Regions from separate parts of the Paenibacillus hamazuiensis genome, predicted to be linked through region 1. Evidence: predicted binding sites of a transcription regulator. Region 1 holds the regulator's gene; each other region holds the start of a gene.
What was found. The regulator Rex, encoded in region 1, represses fermentation and respiration genes when NADH is low (regulators of the CRP and FNR family bind a similar motif). The targets are predictions, from matches to a motif close to TTGTGAAATATTTCACAA.

Region 1 (4,055 bases):
AATCAGCGGAAAACACGCTGGAGGGGGCGCAAATGTTCCGTAACGCCATGATGGGGGACAAGCCGCCGGCGAGCTTTTATCCCGAGCTGAAAGACCTGGAGCATAGGGGAGACCAGATAACGCATCAAATCTTCAAAGGCTTGAACAAGACGTTTATTACTCCGCTTGACCGCGAGGATATTCTCGAGCTCGCCTCCAAATTGGACGACGTGATGGACGGAATTGAAGCGACGATCGCCCGTTTCGATTATATGAACGTACAAAAAACCGACAAGTTTATGAAAGATTTCTCCGCCGTCATCGTCCAGTCGTGCCAACACATTTTGGACGCTTTCAAGCTGCTTGCCCGCAAAAAGTACATGCAGCTCACCGAGCATACGGTGCAAATCAACAGTCTTGAAAACGAAGGCGATACGCTTATGAGGGAAGGCATCAGGCAAATTTTCCTCCACCCGACAGACCCTTATCACGATTTTAAGCTGAAAGAGATATACGAGCGTCTGGAACAAACAACCGACGCGTGCGAGGATGTCGCGAACATCTTGGAGAGTGTCGTGCTCCGCTATTCTTAAGGGTTGTTAGATCAGGAGGAAACCATGCTTACCCTACTTGTATTTATTGTCATACTGGCGCTGCTCTTCGATTTCATCAACGGGTTTCACGATACGGCGAATGCCATTGCAACGTCGATTTCCACCCGCGCCTTATCGCCGAGAGTCGCGGTGTTCGGAGCGGCCATCCTTAACTTCGTCGGCGCTGTATTTTCCTCGGAGGTCGCCAAGACGGTCGGCGGGAAAATTGCGAACCCGGCCAATATTCCGAACGGTATGCCAATCGTTATTGCAGCCCTGCTCGCTGCGATTATTTGGAACCTGTTGACATGGTATTTCGGAATTCCTTCATCCTCCTCACACACGTTGATCGGATCTCTGGCAGGCGCCGTCATCGCCGGCGCCGGAGTCGATTTCGTCAATTGGAAGGGATTTATTGAAATCATCGAAATATTGATTTTGTCTCCGATTGTCGCGTTCGGTACCGGCTTCGTCATCATGTGGATCATCAAGCTGCTTATCATCAGCGGAGGCAACAGCTCCCGCTCCAAGCTGAACAGGGTGTTCCGCACGCTGCAAATTTTTTCAGCGGGCCTCCTGTCCTTCTCGCACGGCGGCAATGACGCGCAAAAGGCGATGGGCGTCATCGTATTCGCGCTGGTCGCCACCGGCGTCCAGCAAGATCTGCAGGTCCCCTTATGGGTTAAACTGCTTGCTGCTACGGCTATGGGGCTTGGAACGTCGATCGGCGGATGGCGGATCATCAATACGGTGAGCAAAAAGCTGATCAAGATCGAACCGATCAACGGCTTCGCTTCGGATTTGAACTCGTCGATCGTTATCCAAACGTCCACCGCCATGGGCATGCCATTGTCCACCACACACGTCATTTCCTCATCGATCATCGGCACAGGAAGCGTCATGAGGTTTTACGACGTCAAATGGTCGGTCGTAACAAAAATGGTAATGACCTGGGTCATTACCATTCCGATCAGCATCGTGCTGTCCTATATCATATATAAAATCATCTTCGGCTTGTTCTATTAGAACAAGCCTTTTTCGTATTGACATGATCGATACATGGGCATAGTACAGCGTGTCGGCCATAGGTTTTGCGCCAGCAAAACCATGGCAAACATACGCGGGCACGAGGCACGCATCCGCTCCCAAATCATCGCTCCCAAAGTAAAGCGTGCCCGATATAGGATTTTTGAGTGAAGCCCAAAATCCATGTCGGGCAGACGCGAACTAGAAGCGAGCATGAGCTCCCGGAGGGCGGGTCCAGGGCGCCCGAGCGCCTTAAGGGCTTTGCGGAGCAAAGCCAGCTACGGAAGCCTGGGGTCCCCCTAGAGGGGGATTTAGGGGGTGCCCTTTGATTTTAGGGGGTGCCTTTGATTTATGGAGTGATTTTCATTTGTCCAAATAATACGCCAAACTTTGCAGTTCCGCCGTGAGATCCGCATGATGGACCCGTACCGTACTCGGAACTTTAATAATCACCGGAGCAAAGTTCAGTATCGCCTCAACCCCGGCTTCGACGAACTGATTGGCGACATTTTGCGCCTCCGGGGCCGGCACCGTGATGATGCCGATCCGCACGTGCAGCCGTTTAATCGTCTCGGAAAGCTCCTGCATCGGCTGCACAAACAAATTGTTGATCTGCTCCCCGACCTTGGCCTGATGCGCATCAAACACAGCGACGATTTTCATGTTATCCTTTAAATAAACGTTATAATTGCAAAGCGCCCGTCCCAGGTTGCCCGCACCGACCAGAGCTACGGAAATAAGCTTGTCCAGCTTCAAAATTTGCCGTATTTTTTCAATCAAATAATCGACGTCGTAACCGATCCCCTTTTTCCCGAACTCCCCGAAATAGGCGAGATCTTTGCGGATCTGCGCCGGGTTCAGGTCAAGCTTGTGCCCCAGATCCTGCGAGGAAACGGTATGCACGTTTTTCATGCTGAGCTCGTTCAAAAAACGTAAATATATCGGAAGCCGCCGGACGACGGCTTCGGAAATTTTCGGCGTTTTCATTGTTCATGCTCTCCCATCCATTGCTTAATCCGCGAAACGAGCTGGGTCGTCGGCATATGCTCGATTTTCGGTCCCGGCAGCGAGTACAGAAAGTAACGGCCGTAATTCGTATCGATCACTCTCGTGTCATAAATGACCACAATGCCTTTGTCACCCGCAGTCCTAACCAATCGGCCGAACCCTTGCTTGAACCGGATCACCGCCTGGGGCACCGAAAGCTTCATAAACGGATTTAAGTTCTGCTTTTTCAAAAACTCCGTTTTCGCCTCGACGAGCGGGTGATTCGGGGGCTGGAACGGAAGCCGAACGATCGCAAGGCAGGTGAGCGCTTCTCCCGGAATATCCACGCCTTCCCAGAAGCTGCTCGTGCCGAGCAGCACGCATGCCGGGTGGCTTTGGAACATCCGCGTCAGCTTGCTGCGATTGCTGCTGTCGACGCCTTGACCGAGCACCTGAATGCCATGCGCGGTCAGCCGATCCTTAAGGCCCGGGTGCGTCGCCTTCAGCATCCGGTTGGACGTGAACAACACGAGCATGCGCCCGTTGGTCTCCACCGCGATGTCGGAGAGCGAATCGACAAGCTTTTCCACGAAAACGGCCTCGCTGCCCATCCCCTTGAGGCTTGGGAAATCCCGCGGAATGACGACTAACGCCTGCTGCCGGTAATTAAAAGGCGATGGCAGCATGACCGTTTTCAGCTTCCCTCCGTTATCTTCGGTTCCGAGTCCAAGCTGCTCGCACGTATATTGAAACGACTTGTCTACCGACAGCGTAGCGGAGGTCATTACGACGCTTTCCTTCGCGTCGAAGAAATATTCCTTCAGCATCGGACTTACGTCCATCGGTACGCTGAACAGCTGAAGCGATTTTGCCTTCATTGTCGGGCTCGCCTCCAGCCAGTACACGTACGTATCGTCGGTCATATTCATAAAGAAATGCAGCGCATCCTTGTGGCGCGTAAGCTCTTTGCCGCTGCCACCAAGGTCCGTTACTACACTCTGCACCTCATATTCCTCCTGAACCTCTTTCAGCTCGCTTAACATCTTGTCGAGCTTCTTCGATACATCGTTCAGATTCAAATAAAGGTTGCTTTCGATGCCCTGCAGCGTCGGCCAAATCGAAGGAAGTTTTTCCTTCTTCATCCGCAGTACCGGCTGACCCATCTCGCTTTGCGACGGGTCGCTGCCTGCGGCAAGCAGTTGATACAGCTGCTCGGTCAGCAAATCCCAATCTTCCTTAATCTGCACAAGCTTGGGGACAATTTGGTCGATCGTCATTACCCAGCCGGCCGCAAGCTCGCCCTCGTGTTTTTGCAAACGCTGGCGCAGGTGTGACAGCTGTCCGCTGCGGCTATCTTTATACAGCCATTGCAGCGTATTGACCAATTGGAAATAATGCAGTTCGATGCCGAGATGTTTGCTCGCCACCTCTTCGAAATGATGGGCCTCATCGATAACAAGATGCTTGTAC
Region 2 (4,055 bases), 4.5 Mb from region 1:
GCTGGACAAAGTCACCGGCCTGCTTGCCGGACGTGTATCCGAGGAAATGTTTATCGGTGAAATCGGTACAGGCGCTTACAGCGACTTCCAGCGTGCGACGACGATCATCCGTAAGATGATCACCGAATACGGCATGAGCGACAAGCTCGGGCCGATGCAATTCGGTCAGTCGCAGGGCCAAGTTTTCCTCGGCCGCGATATTGGGCATGAGCAAAACTACAGCGATGCGATCGCGTATGAAATTGACCAGGAAATGCAGAGAATGACCCGCGAATGCTACGAGCGCGCGAAAGATATTTTGCAAAAGCATGCCGATCAGGTTCACCTGATCGCCAATACGCTGCTCGAGAAAGAAACTCTCGAGAAGGAAGAAATCAAGCAGCTGCTTGAAGAAGGCAAGCTCGGAGACGGCGAAGGCGATGTGAAGGTCAACATCCAAGGCCAAAGCCAGCAGGCCGACAACAACAAGCTCGATTTCGACAAACCGTCATCTCCGGATGACGAAAACAAGCAATAACCCACACGGCAGCCGGTTCATCCGGCTGCCGTTATTTTTTTGCTAATATAAATGGCAAAGAGGTTCGAATGACACTACTCCCCGATGAATTCGGTCCAGTGAATGATGTTATGGCCGAAATTGAAGAGGACCCAGAACTTCAACAAATGCTCCTTAAGTCGGAGGAAGATCTAGCGGAGGGAAAAGTTTATTCGCCTGAAGAGGCATTTCAATATGTCCGTAATTATCACTCTAAACAATGAACAAGGTTATCTTTTCCCAAACCGTTTTGAAGAAAATCACCAATATACGAAGCGTTCATTTTTCCCAGGAAGAGACAATTCAGTTTCAAATTCATTGATAACAGCTATTCAAACGCGATTGACCGGCATTGGTCTTTATGAAGGATATAAGGAATACAAAAAAGGCCCATGGGCGGATACACGTCGTATCTTGGTTCACGGCTATAGGGTATACTTCAGCTATAACGTTAAGGATAATACGATTTTCGTAAAACACTACCCTTCGCCGTAGCGTAATCAACCCTTTTTGAACACACTAAGTCGTATCTCTGCTTCCAACGTGCCAATGGAATTTACAACTTTTTCACTCCGCCGCCCCGTCTAATCCCCCTCATTTTGACCAAAACTATACCCAAACCAAGCAGCATTACTGTACAGTCCGAGCGAGCCCGAAATTCTGCGCTTTTTAACCATATTTGCCCGTTGACACTGGGTATTAAAGTTGTGTAAATTAATACTAAATCTTAAATATTTGTGAACAATTTCACTAACTGTCCTTGCTAACGGGGGGCATTAGTTATTGTCTAAAAGGACGGTGTAACCTGATGGAAGCTCTGGCGCTCGAGCGCAAGGCCGAACAGAACCGGGAACTCAAGGAACGTCTGGCCCAGCTGAAGAAAGAAAGAAATGCGATCATTTTGGCGCATTATTACCAGCGGGATGAAATCCAGGAAGTGGCCGATTTCAGGGGCGATTCGTTTTTGCTTGCCCAGAAGGCTGCGTCAACCGACGCGGATGTCATCGTATTTTGTGGAGTTCATTTTATGGGGGAAAGCGCCAAAATATTAGCTCCGAACAAAACCGTGCTGATCCCCGACGAACGTGCGGGTTGCCCGATGGCCGATATGGTGAATGTCGACGGACTCCGAGCGCTGAAGAAAAAACATCCGAACGCCACCGTCGTTACTTATATCAATTCATCGGCGGACGTTAAATCGGAAACCGACATATGCTGCACATCGGCCAATGCCGTGAAGGTCGTCAACTCAGTGCCCGGCGACGAAGTGATCTGGGTCCCTGATAAAAATTTGGGCGATTACGTCTCCAAGCACACGAACAAAAAGATGATCATTTGGGAAGGCTATTGCAATACGCACGATATGTTGACGGTCAAAGACGTCGAGGAAATGAAGGCGCAATACCCGAATGCCCAGTTTGTCGTTCATCCCGAATGCCGTCCGGAAGTGGTCAAGATGGGTGACTTTGTCGGCAGCACGACGGCGATCATCAAGTATTGCAAAGAATCGGATTGCCAGGAATTTATCGTCGGCACCGAAGACGGCACCGGATACCAGCTCAGACTGGACAGCCCTCATAAAAAATTCCATTTTGCCACCAAATATTTGGTTTGCCCGAACATGAAAGTGAACAACCTGAAAAAAGTTGTGCGCTGCTTGGAAACGATGCAGCCGCAAATTCACGTCCCTCAAGATGTGGCAGAGAAAGCCAAATTATCGCTGGAGCGCATGCTACAGGTGAAGTAGCATGCGCTACTTCCTTGTATAGAACAGGTGACGGTATGATACCCCGATATTTGATAGATTTCGATCTGAACTCCATCCCTCATGTACATACGGACGTTATTGTGATCGGCGCGGGCATCGCCGGTCTTTTTACCGCGATTAAAGCGAGCGAATCCAACAAAGTGATGATGATTACGAAAAAATCTCTGCTCGACAGCAATACCCGCTATGCGCAGGGAGGAATTGCAGCGGTCATCTCCGACGAGGACTCGCCGGAATACCATATACAGGATACGCTTATGGCCGGAGCGGGCTTATGCGATCCGAAAGCGGTGGACGTGCTCGTTCACGAAGGCCCTGCCGGCGTGAAGGATCTGATCCGCATGGGAACGCAATTCGACCTGGAAGACGGCGAATTCGCCTTGACGAAGGAAGGGGCGCACAGCCAAAGACGAATATTGCATGCCCATGGGGACGCTACCGGAGCGGAAATTGTCAGGGCGCTTTCCGAAAAGACGAAAATGGACCCGAACATCGTGCTGTGGGACGACCATTTTGTCATCGATTTGATTACGGAAGACGGAGAATGCACCGGCGCGCTTGTACAGAAGCCGGACGGGTCGCGCGTTTACGTGCAGGGCAAAGCGACGATTCTTTGCAGCGGCGGAACCGGACAGCTGTACCGGTATACGACGAATCCGGACATTGCCACGGGCGACGGCATCGCCATCGCTTACCGGGCCGGAGCGCTCATACGGGACATGGAGTTCATTCAGTTTCACCCGACCGCTTTATGTTATCCGGGAGCGCCGCGGTTTCTGATCTCCGAAGCGGTGCGCGGCGAGGGAGCGGTTTTGCGGAACATCAACGGCGAACGGTTTATGGAAAACTATCATCCGCAGCTTGAGCTGGCGCCGCGCGACATCGTGGCAAGGGCGATCGTAAGCGAAATGGAACGGACCAAATCGACGTTTGTCTACATCGACTTTACGCACGAATCGGAAGAAACGGTCAAGCACCGCTTCCCAACCATTTATGAAGTATGCCTGAAATACGGTTTGGACCTCGCCTCGGACTGGATACCCGTGGCACCGGCGGCGCACTATATGATGGGAGGCGTCGAAACGGACCTGTACGGCGAAACGGCCGTAAAGCGGCTTTTTGCATGCGGGGAAGTATCGTCGACGGGGGTGCACGGGGCGAACCGGCTCGCCAGCAATTCGCTCTCCGAGGCTATCGTGTTCGGGCGAAGAATCGTGGAGCGCATTAACAAGCTGGATCTCGTGACGAAAACGCCGCAAATAAAGGAAACCGGTCACCGCAAGGAAAGCGCGATCCAGCCGATCGTCGAGAAGCGGCTCAAGCTGCAGAAGGTGATGCTCCGTTATGTCGGGCTCAAACGGGATGCGAAAGGGCTGGAAAAAGGCTACGAGGAGCTGAGGCGTCATTTATCCATATTTGATGTCAGCCTGAGCAAGCGGGAGGAATACGAATTTGCGAATTTGCTGACCTGCGCGCTGCTCACGACGCAAGCGGCGCTCATTCGCGAAGAAAGCCGCGGCGGCCATTACCGCGAGGATTTTCCGGAGCGCAATGACGATATGTGGCGCAAGCATACCGTATTCAATCGGGAGCTGGGCCTGACGGAGGAGAAGATGGAGCATGCTTGAACTTCGCATCGATACGGTACGCAGCCAAATCCGGCAGTGGCTTGATGAAGATATCGGGATGGGCGACGTGACGACGTTGTCGACGATTCCTGCCGAGCAACTGTCCAAAGGGATTATTCATGTC
Region 3 (4,055 bases), 6.2 Mb from region 1:
GGTTCGGTCAAAGGTTAAGCGGTTGCAGTGCAATGGCAAGCTATGAATCCCGCGTGCTTGGCAAAGGGGAGGAAATAGATCATAAAAAAATGGAGGGTTCGACATGAAAAAGAAACAGATGGCTTTGACGATGGGGACCGTCATGCTGCTTTCGTCGGTGTTATCGGCATGCAGCGGGGAAAAGACGGCGGAAGGCGGCAAGCAAGGAGCCGCGAAGGACGACAATACGCCTTACCCGATGACGATCGTGATCAACCAGGTCGGCGAGATTCCGCCCAAGGGCAACGACATGGAAAAAGCGATGGCGGAATATACCCATACGGATTTGCAGTTTCAATGGATTCCCGCCTCCAGCTACGATGAGAAAGTCAATGTGATGATCGCTTCGGGCGAGCTTCCGCAGCTGATCAAGCTCAATTACAATGCAACGGTCATCGGAGCGCTGAAGGCGGACCTGTTTTGGGAAATCGGGCCTTACTTGAAGGAATTTAAGAATTTGTCGGCGCAAAATCAGCAATTTTACGATAACATTTCCGTGAACGGGAAAATATACGGCGTTCCTTTGTTCCGCGATCTGGGCAGATCCGTCGTGCATTACCGGAAGGATTGGTTCGACCAGGCCGGGCTGCAGGTGCCGAAGACGCTGGACGACTGGTACAACGTGATCAAGACGATGACGTCCGGCGACCCGGATAAAAACGGGAAAAACGATACTTACGGATTCATGATGGATAAAAAGTACAACGTAAACGCTGACTCTACTTTGACCCGTTTCTCGGTAAGCCAGGGCGGCCCGAACAAGTGGAAGGTGGAGAGCGACGGAAGCTTTACCCCTGAATTTGTGACCGAGCCTTTTTTCCAAACGATGAAGTTATTCCGCAAGCTGTATGAGGAAAAGCTGATCAATCAGGACTTTGCCGTCGTCGATGTTGCGGAAATCGATAAAGTCTACGAGTCCGGGCGCGCCGCGATTCGAATTTCGGGAGGCAACGCGCAGAGCTGGCAGGATAAAATCAGCAAAGTCGTGCCGACCGCGGTCATCGATAACGCTCCGTTCGAAGGCCCGAATGGCCGAAGAGTTCCCGGGGAAAGCGGCAACAACGGATTTCTGGCCATCCCGAAAAGCAGCGTGAAGTCGGTGGACGAGATGAAAAAGGTGTTGACGTTCCTGGATAAGCTGATGGATCCGAAAATGGCGACGCTGCTCGTCAAAGGGATTGAAGGCAAGCATTGGAAGGACGATGGAGAATTTACGGTGCCGCTCGACCGCGATGCGGATGTCAAAGAAGTGAAGCCGTACCGGGATACGCTGCCGCAGCGGAACGAGAATTACAATATCGCCAAGCCGATGAAGCAGCCCGAGCTGTTCCGCAAAAACCAAAAGATCGGCAGAGAAAACGAGCAGTATATCGTCCCGAACCCGGCGCTGACGCTGGACTCCGCAACGTTCTCCGAACGGGGCAAAGATCTGGAGCAAATGATCAGCGACGCCGAAACCAAATTCATTATGGGCAAACTCGACGAGGCCGGCTGGAAGGCCGAGATCGAGAAATGGAGAAAAGCCGGCGGCGACAAGATGGCTCAGGAGTACAAGGAAGCATACGCGAAGACACAGAAAAAATAATCGAAGGGGCTGCCGCCAGCGAATCTCCGCTTGGCGGTGTTCCTTTTTTTGACTCATGTGATTTATTTCACATACTGTTTCAAAGTTCCGTGTTACATTATAGATGTAAGGACGAAGCAAACACTAATATGTGAATAAATTCACATTAAAAGGAGACGATGATCATGATGAAATTTCTGAGAGAGAACGTATATGCCGCCGCCGTGCTGCTGCTGCTCCGACTGTACGTAGGGTATGAATGGATAACGGCGGGTTGGCATAAGCTGACCGGCGGGTTCGACGCCACGGGATTTATTAAAAACGCCGTTACCAAGCCGATCGTCGACAAAGCGACAAACGAGCTTGTTTACCCGACCTTCACCGCATTCCTGGAGCATTTCGCCCTGCCGAACGCCAAGCTGTTTAACTTCATCATTCCGCTTGGCGAAACGCTGGTCGGGCTCGGACTGATCCTCGGCTGCCTGACAACGGCCGCCGCCTTCTTCGGACTGCTGATGAACTTCATGTTCCTGTTCGCAGGAACCGTAAGCACGAACCCGTGGCTGATCCTGCTCGGAGGCATCCTCTTCCTGGCCGGTGCCAATGCCGGACGATTCGGCGTTGACTTCTACCTGATGCCGTACCTGCGCCGGCTGCTGCACAAAAAGAACTGGCACAACAAAAACGTCGACGGCACTCCCACCCCGGCGCACACCTAGGAGTCTGTCCGACGGAAGGGATTTTGTGAATTTTTATTCAATAGATGTATGGAGGGGAGGGAATTGCCTCGGAAAGTTTACGGCCGCCTTTGAAATCAAGTTGTTACATCGGACTAATATTAATAAAACAACTTGATTTCAAGAGCGGTGGAGAGGCAATCCCTTACACGGAATACACTTCATTGAATAAAAATTCACCGATCTTGCTTCGTCGGACAGACTCCTAGCAGCCGCTTCAAACATACAATAATGAAAGGTCATGGACCGAAGGCCCATGGCTTTTTTGTTTCCGAGGAAAACAGGAAATCATGCAAAGCAAATTGCCCAGTCAGCCAAGGAGGCCTCCCCCAAAAGCAGCATTTTTCGACGATTTCTTTCCTTGTATGCCCTTACAAACTGACTTACAATAGAAGCAAGCGCATTGTTTTTTTGGAGGTATCGGTATGTGGAAAATCAAACGCAGGGCCAGCGGCCATCGTCTGTTTCTACGCCTCATGGTGCCGAACATGTTGTTTTTGCTGCTTCCGCTTCTTGTGGGGTGGGTCATTTACAACAAAACTCTGGTCGAGATGGAGAAGGAAGTCACGGCCGGCAACATGCATCTGCTGCGGATGAGCCGCGATATTTTGGACCGCCGGGTCTCGGAAATCGGCACCATAGCCATGCAGCTGGCGGCCGATACGAGAATTATGCAGTTTCAAACGGTGACCGAGCCGTTTAAGGGAGCTAACACCTACAAGATTTTGGAAACGCGCAAAAGCATTTATAACCACAGTTTGACCAACAATTTTCTGTTCAACTACTTCGTGATTTACAAAAACAGCGACCTCGTTCTCGCCGAAGACTCTACGTATACGCTCTCCGACTTTTACAACAATTTCCGGGTCGGCCAGATGGACCGGCAATCGTGGAAAAGCTTGTTTACGGACTCGTTTTATCATCAAAAAGTGTTTCCCGCCCAGGAAGTGACCGTCAAAGGCAATAAATATTCGCTCGTTACGTTCGTTCAATCTCTCGGCTATCAGGGTTACCCGCAGGGGGCGGTGGTCATTACGGTCGATAACCGGGAAATTCAGAAGCTGCTCGGCGGCTTCGACCTTTCGGGCGGAGGCATGGCTTGCATCATCGACGAAAGAGGCACGGTGATCAGCGCCTTGTCCAAGGATTCGTTTTCCTGCGAAGCGAACCGGGTTCAGCTCGGCGGCGGTCAAGGAAACTTGCTTGCCGACATCGGCGATCGGAAAATGATCGTGACGTTTACGAAGTCGGGGGTGAACGGCTGGACATATATGGTGGCGCAGCCCGCCCATGTCGTGCTGCAGAAGGTGCTGTACATTAAAAAGATCACCTTTGCGATGGCGTTTCTCTTTTTGACGATCGGCCTTCTCATCGCTTATTTGATCGCTTACCGCAACAGCCGCCCGCTCCGGCATATCGTGGAGACGATCACGGAGCGGATGGAGGGGGAGACTTCCCCCGGGGCGGACGCGTACCGGTTCATCCGCGAATCGGTGGCCCGCCTGATCGACAGCAATCACGAGCTGCAGGAGAAAATCAACCACCAGTCGCCTTATTTGCAGGCCGCGCTGTTCGAACGGCTGCTGAAGGGGGAATACTTGTCCCCCAAGGACACCCCCGTTTTGCTGCAGCATGTCGGCATCGAGACGCAGGGCAAATATTTCGTGGCGGCCGTCGTTCAGCTGCAGGGCTATAATGCCGGCCTGGATCGCGAT
Region 4 (4,055 bases), 6.5 Mb from region 1:
TGGGTTGTCGGTAACTTTTCATGGCGAGCCCTCTTTTATATGATTTTCCCAATTGCTGTACTTATAATCATGTTTGCTTCGTTTATGCTTGAAAATGTTACCAAAATAACCCGTCCAAAAATTGATATTATGTCTATTATTTTGTCATCCCTTGGATTTGGAGGATTGTTGTACGGCTTCAGCAGCGCAGGTAATCATGCCTGGAACAGTTCAGAAGTGGTCATTGCTTTGATTGCCGGTACGGTCGCAATTGGTTTGTTTATTTGGCGGCAGCTGGCTGTTGAAAAACCGATGCTTGAGTTCAGAGTGTTAAAAAACTGGACCTTCTCATTGACCTTATTTATCGGTATGGTTGTTATGGTGACGATGATCGGCGTAGAGCTTTTTCTTCCGCTTTATATACAAACGGCAAGAGGCTTTACACCGCTTGAATCGGGTTTGCTCCTGTTACCCGGTGCGATTGTGATGGGGATTATGTCGCCGATTACCGGGAGGATCTTTGATAAGATCGGAGCACGACCGTTGGCTCTTATTGGTTCGGTTATCTTAGTAGGTATGACGTTCTTGTTCGGTAACATGACCGCTTCAACGCCATACTTCTATATGATGGTCATTTACGCCATACGAATGTTCGGAATATCTCTTATGATGATGCCAGTCATGACGGCTGGATTAAACCAACTGCCTGACCATTTGATTCCACATGGAACCGCGATAAGTAACACGTTGACGCAAATGGCCGCTTCTGTTGGAGCAGCCTTGCTGGTTACGGTTATGACGAACAATACAGCGGCTGCCGTGCAGCAAAAACTTCCCAATCCAATGATTCATGGGGTCTCAGCTGCCTTTACGTTCTCCACCGTTCTGGCATTCTTTGCTTTAGTATTATCATTCTTTATAAAACCGATGAAAATATCACAGAAAGAAGTTACACAAGACGAAGGCGGTTCTGCTACTGAAAGCTAAACCGGGTCTGCGCGCTGCCAAGCGCACAAAAGTCCGCGAACTTCGCGGACTTTTTAGCATTTATATTACTCATCTTTGTTATACTAGCTTAATAAAGCTGAATTGATTGGACCGCCTAATGGCGGTTTTTTTGATAACTTTTGTATGCGAATTTATGTATATTTATTTATTTTCTCATTAATTGTGAAAATATTTCTCATCAATTATGAAAAAATTATTTCTAATTATGACAACACACACCTCGACACCACTCCGTCAAAAATCTTTCACCACCCCATCACAATTGCTGTGAAAAAAATCACATACAATACTGTAAAATAATACATAGATCAACCGCATAGTATCCTTGAGAAGGAGTTGATTGCGATGCTGCCTTACGATCCCGTTCTGTACAGCCGCATTCTGACCGGAGTGACCTTGGGGTTTCACATCATTTTCGCGACGATCGGCGTCGGCGTGCCGGTGATGATTGCCATTGCCGAGTGGCTCGGCATTCGCCGCAAAGATCCTTATTACACGCTGATGGCCCGGCGCTGGGCGCGCGGCTTCGTTATTACCGTCGCGGTCGGCGTCGTGACCGGTACGGCAATTGGGCTGCAGCTCAGCCTGCTGTGGCCCAGCTTCATGCAAATCGCCGGACAGGCTATCGCGCTGCCGCTGTTTATGGAGACGTTCGCCTTTTTCTTCGAGGCGATCTTTCTCGGCATTTATCTTTATACGTGGGACCGGTTCCGGAATCCTTGGGTGCATTTCGCCTTCGTCATCCCGGTTGTGCTCGGGTCTTCGGCATCGGCCTTCTTCATTACGGCGGTCAACGCCTTCATGAATACGCCGCAGGGCTTTGAGCTGGCCGGGCGCACGATCATCAACATCGACCCGATCAAGGCGATGTTTAACCCGGCTACGCCGACGAAGACGGCCCACGTGCTCTCGTCCGCATATATGACCAGCGCGTTCGTGCTGGCGTCGATTGCCGCTTTTGCGATACTGGGAGGCCGGAAGCATCCTTATTATAAAAAAGCGCTCAAGCTCACGATGATCGCAGCGCTCGTGTTTTCCGCACTGACCGCTTTCATCGGCGACTTGTCCGGCAAGTTTCTGGCGAAGTACCAGCCGGAGAAGCTTGCGGCAGCCGAGTGGCATTTTGAAACGACGGAGCAAGCTCCGCTCATATTAGGCGGCGTGCTCGGTCCGAACAACGAGGTCCGCTACGCGATCAAAATTCCGTACGCGCTCAGCATTTTGGCGCACGGCGACCCGAATGCGACCGTGCAGGGCCTGAACGAATTTGATCCTGATAAGCTGCCGCCGCTGCGCACGCATTACTTTTTCGACGCGATGGTCGTTATCGGCGGATTTCTTCTGGTATTATCTCTCTTCTTCTGGCTCAGTATCCGTAAAACAGGACGTTTCGCCCATAACCGTCTGATTTTGCGCTGCATCGTCGCTGCCGGACCACTCGCCATGCTGGCGATCGAATGCGGCTGGATTTTCACCGAAGTCGGCCGCCAGCCGTGGATACTGCGCGGCTACATGACGACGCAGGCCGGCGCGACGACCTCCGATCACGTTGACGTGATGCTGCTGCTGTTCTCGGCGTTATACGCGATTCTTGCTGCGACTTCGATCAGCGTGCTCGGCAAAATGTTCCGGCGCAACACGGCGGAACAGGAGCTGATCGCCAGAGGCATCGAAAGGGGGCCGCGCACATGAATTACGAGCTGCTCGGCATCAGCGTGCTTTGGATTTTTTTGTACGGCTATTTGATTGTCGCCTCCATCGATTTCGGGGCAGGCTTCTTCAGCTTTTACAGCATGCTGACGAAGGAGCGCCATCTGATTCACGGCGTGATTGAACGCTATTTGTCGCCCGTATGGGAAGTGACGAACGTGTTTTTGATCTTTTTCTTCGTCGGGATGGTCGGCTTTTTTCCGGATACGGCTTATTATTTGGGCACGACGCTGCTCATTCCGGGCAGCATCGCGATCATTCTGATCGCGCTCCGCGGCTCGTATTACGCCTTCAGCACCTACGGCGCCAAGGACAACAAGCTGTATATGTTCGTGTACGGCGCAAGCGGTCTGCTCATTCCCGCCTCCCTGTCCATGGTGCTGACCATCTCCGAAGGCGGCTTTATCGAAGAGAAAGCCGGCAAGCTGACGCTGCTGTACGACAAACTGCTTGCCAGTCCGTATGCCTGGTCCGTCGTACTGCTTGCGATCGTCAGCATTTTGTACATTTCGGCCGTGTTCCTTACGTTTTACGCGGACCGTGCAAGAGACTTTGCGGCGCTTCAGGTTGTACGCAAATATGCCTTCGCCTGGAGCGTGCCGACGATCTTAAGCAGCCTGCTCGTATTTTTCTCGATCCATCGGCATAACCCGGACCATTTTGCAAAAATGATGGATCTTGCCTGGATGTTTGTGCTTTCGTTTCTCTGCTTCCTCGGCGCGATCCGGCTCATTTGGCAGGGGCGGCGCTACGGAACGGCATTTGTGCTGGTGATGCTGCAGTTTGCTCTCGCTTTTTTCGGATACGGGGCCGCACATTTGCCTTATATCGTATATCCGTTTGTGACGATTCACGAGAGCATTACCAGTCCGACGATGGCGCTGGCGCTGGTAATGGCCTTCATAGCCGGACTTTTGCTGCTTATTCCATCGCTCGTCCTGCTCATGCGCCTGTTCCTGTTCGATGCCGATTATGTGCAGGGGAAAAAGAAATGAATCGCCAATCGGCGCGATTCGTTAGCTGCCTCCGTACAGGCGATACCCGTTTTTTCCAGACTCTTTTATCAGGTACATCGCCTTATCCGCATGATTCAAAAGCGTGTCTACGTCCTCGCCGTCTTCAGGATAAACGGCGATCCCTATGCTGGGCGTAACTTTCAGCAGCTGGCTGTTATAGGAAATCGGCATTCCGAGCGACTGCACGAGGCTTTCGGCAAGCCGCACAATATCGTCGGTACCGCCCGCGTCGCATAGCAGAATCGTGAATTCGTCGCCGCCCATGCGGGCTACCGTATCCTTCATGCCTACCGATTGCTTCAGCTTCACCCCGACCTCATGCAGGACGTAATCGCCGGCGGC

Region 2: nadA (quinolinate synthase NadA) is a predicted target of Rex. The motif match lies at 1,271-1,288, and genes of this name have one in related genera.
Region 3: MYS68_RS36145 (DoxX family membrane protein) is a predicted target of Rex. The motif match lies at 1,753-1,770, and genes of this name have one in related genera.
Region 4: MYS68_RS37235 (cytochrome ubiquinol oxidase subunit I) is a predicted target of Rex. The motif match lies at 1,253-1,270, and genes of this name have one in related genera.

What each region holds. Positions count from the first base shown of each region.
Region 1 covers NZ_JALRMO010000001.1:2,006,063-2,010,117, reverse strand. Annotated here, with positions in the region: gene MYS68_RS08785 (DUF47 domain-containing protein) at 1-572, shown strand, start outside; gene MYS68_RS08780 (inorganic phosphate transporter) at 597-1,598, shown strand; gene MYS68_RS08775 (redox-sensing transcriptional repressor Rex) at 1,962-2,585, opposite strand; gene dinG (ATP-dependent DNA helicase DinG) at 2,582-4,055, opposite strand, start outside.
Region 2 covers NZ_JALRMO010000001.1:6,539,298-6,543,352, reverse strand. Annotated here, with positions in the region: gene ftsH (ATP-dependent zinc metalloprotease FtsH) at 1-517, shown strand, start outside; gene MYS68_RS28655 (hypothetical protein) at 731-1,030, shown strand; gene nadA (quinolinate synthase NadA) at 1,344-2,282, shown strand; gene nadB (L-aspartate oxidase) at 2,318-3,931, shown strand; gene nadC (carboxylating nicotinate-nucleotide diphosphorylase) at 3,924-4,055, shown strand, end outside.
Region 3 covers NZ_JALRMO010000001.1:8,176,526-8,180,580, forward strand. Annotated here, with positions in the region: gene MYS68_RS36135 (carbohydrate ABC transporter permease) at 1-18, shown strand, start outside; gene MYS68_RS36140 (extracellular solute-binding protein) at 104-1,624, shown strand; gene MYS68_RS36145 (DoxX family membrane protein) at 1,786-2,322, shown strand; gene MYS68_RS36150 (helix-turn-helix domain-containing protein) at 2,766-4,055, shown strand, end outside.
Region 4 covers NZ_JALRMO010000001.1:8,502,675-8,506,729, reverse strand. Annotated here, with positions in the region: gene MYS68_RS37240 (DHA2 family efflux MFS transporter permease subunit) at 1-966, shown strand, start outside; gene MYS68_RS37235 (cytochrome ubiquinol oxidase subunit I) at 1,333-2,679, shown strand; gene MYS68_RS37230 (cytochrome d ubiquinol oxidase subunit II) at 2,676-3,692, shown strand; gene MYS68_RS37225 (diguanylate cyclase domain-containing protein) at 3,714-4,055, opposite strand, start outside.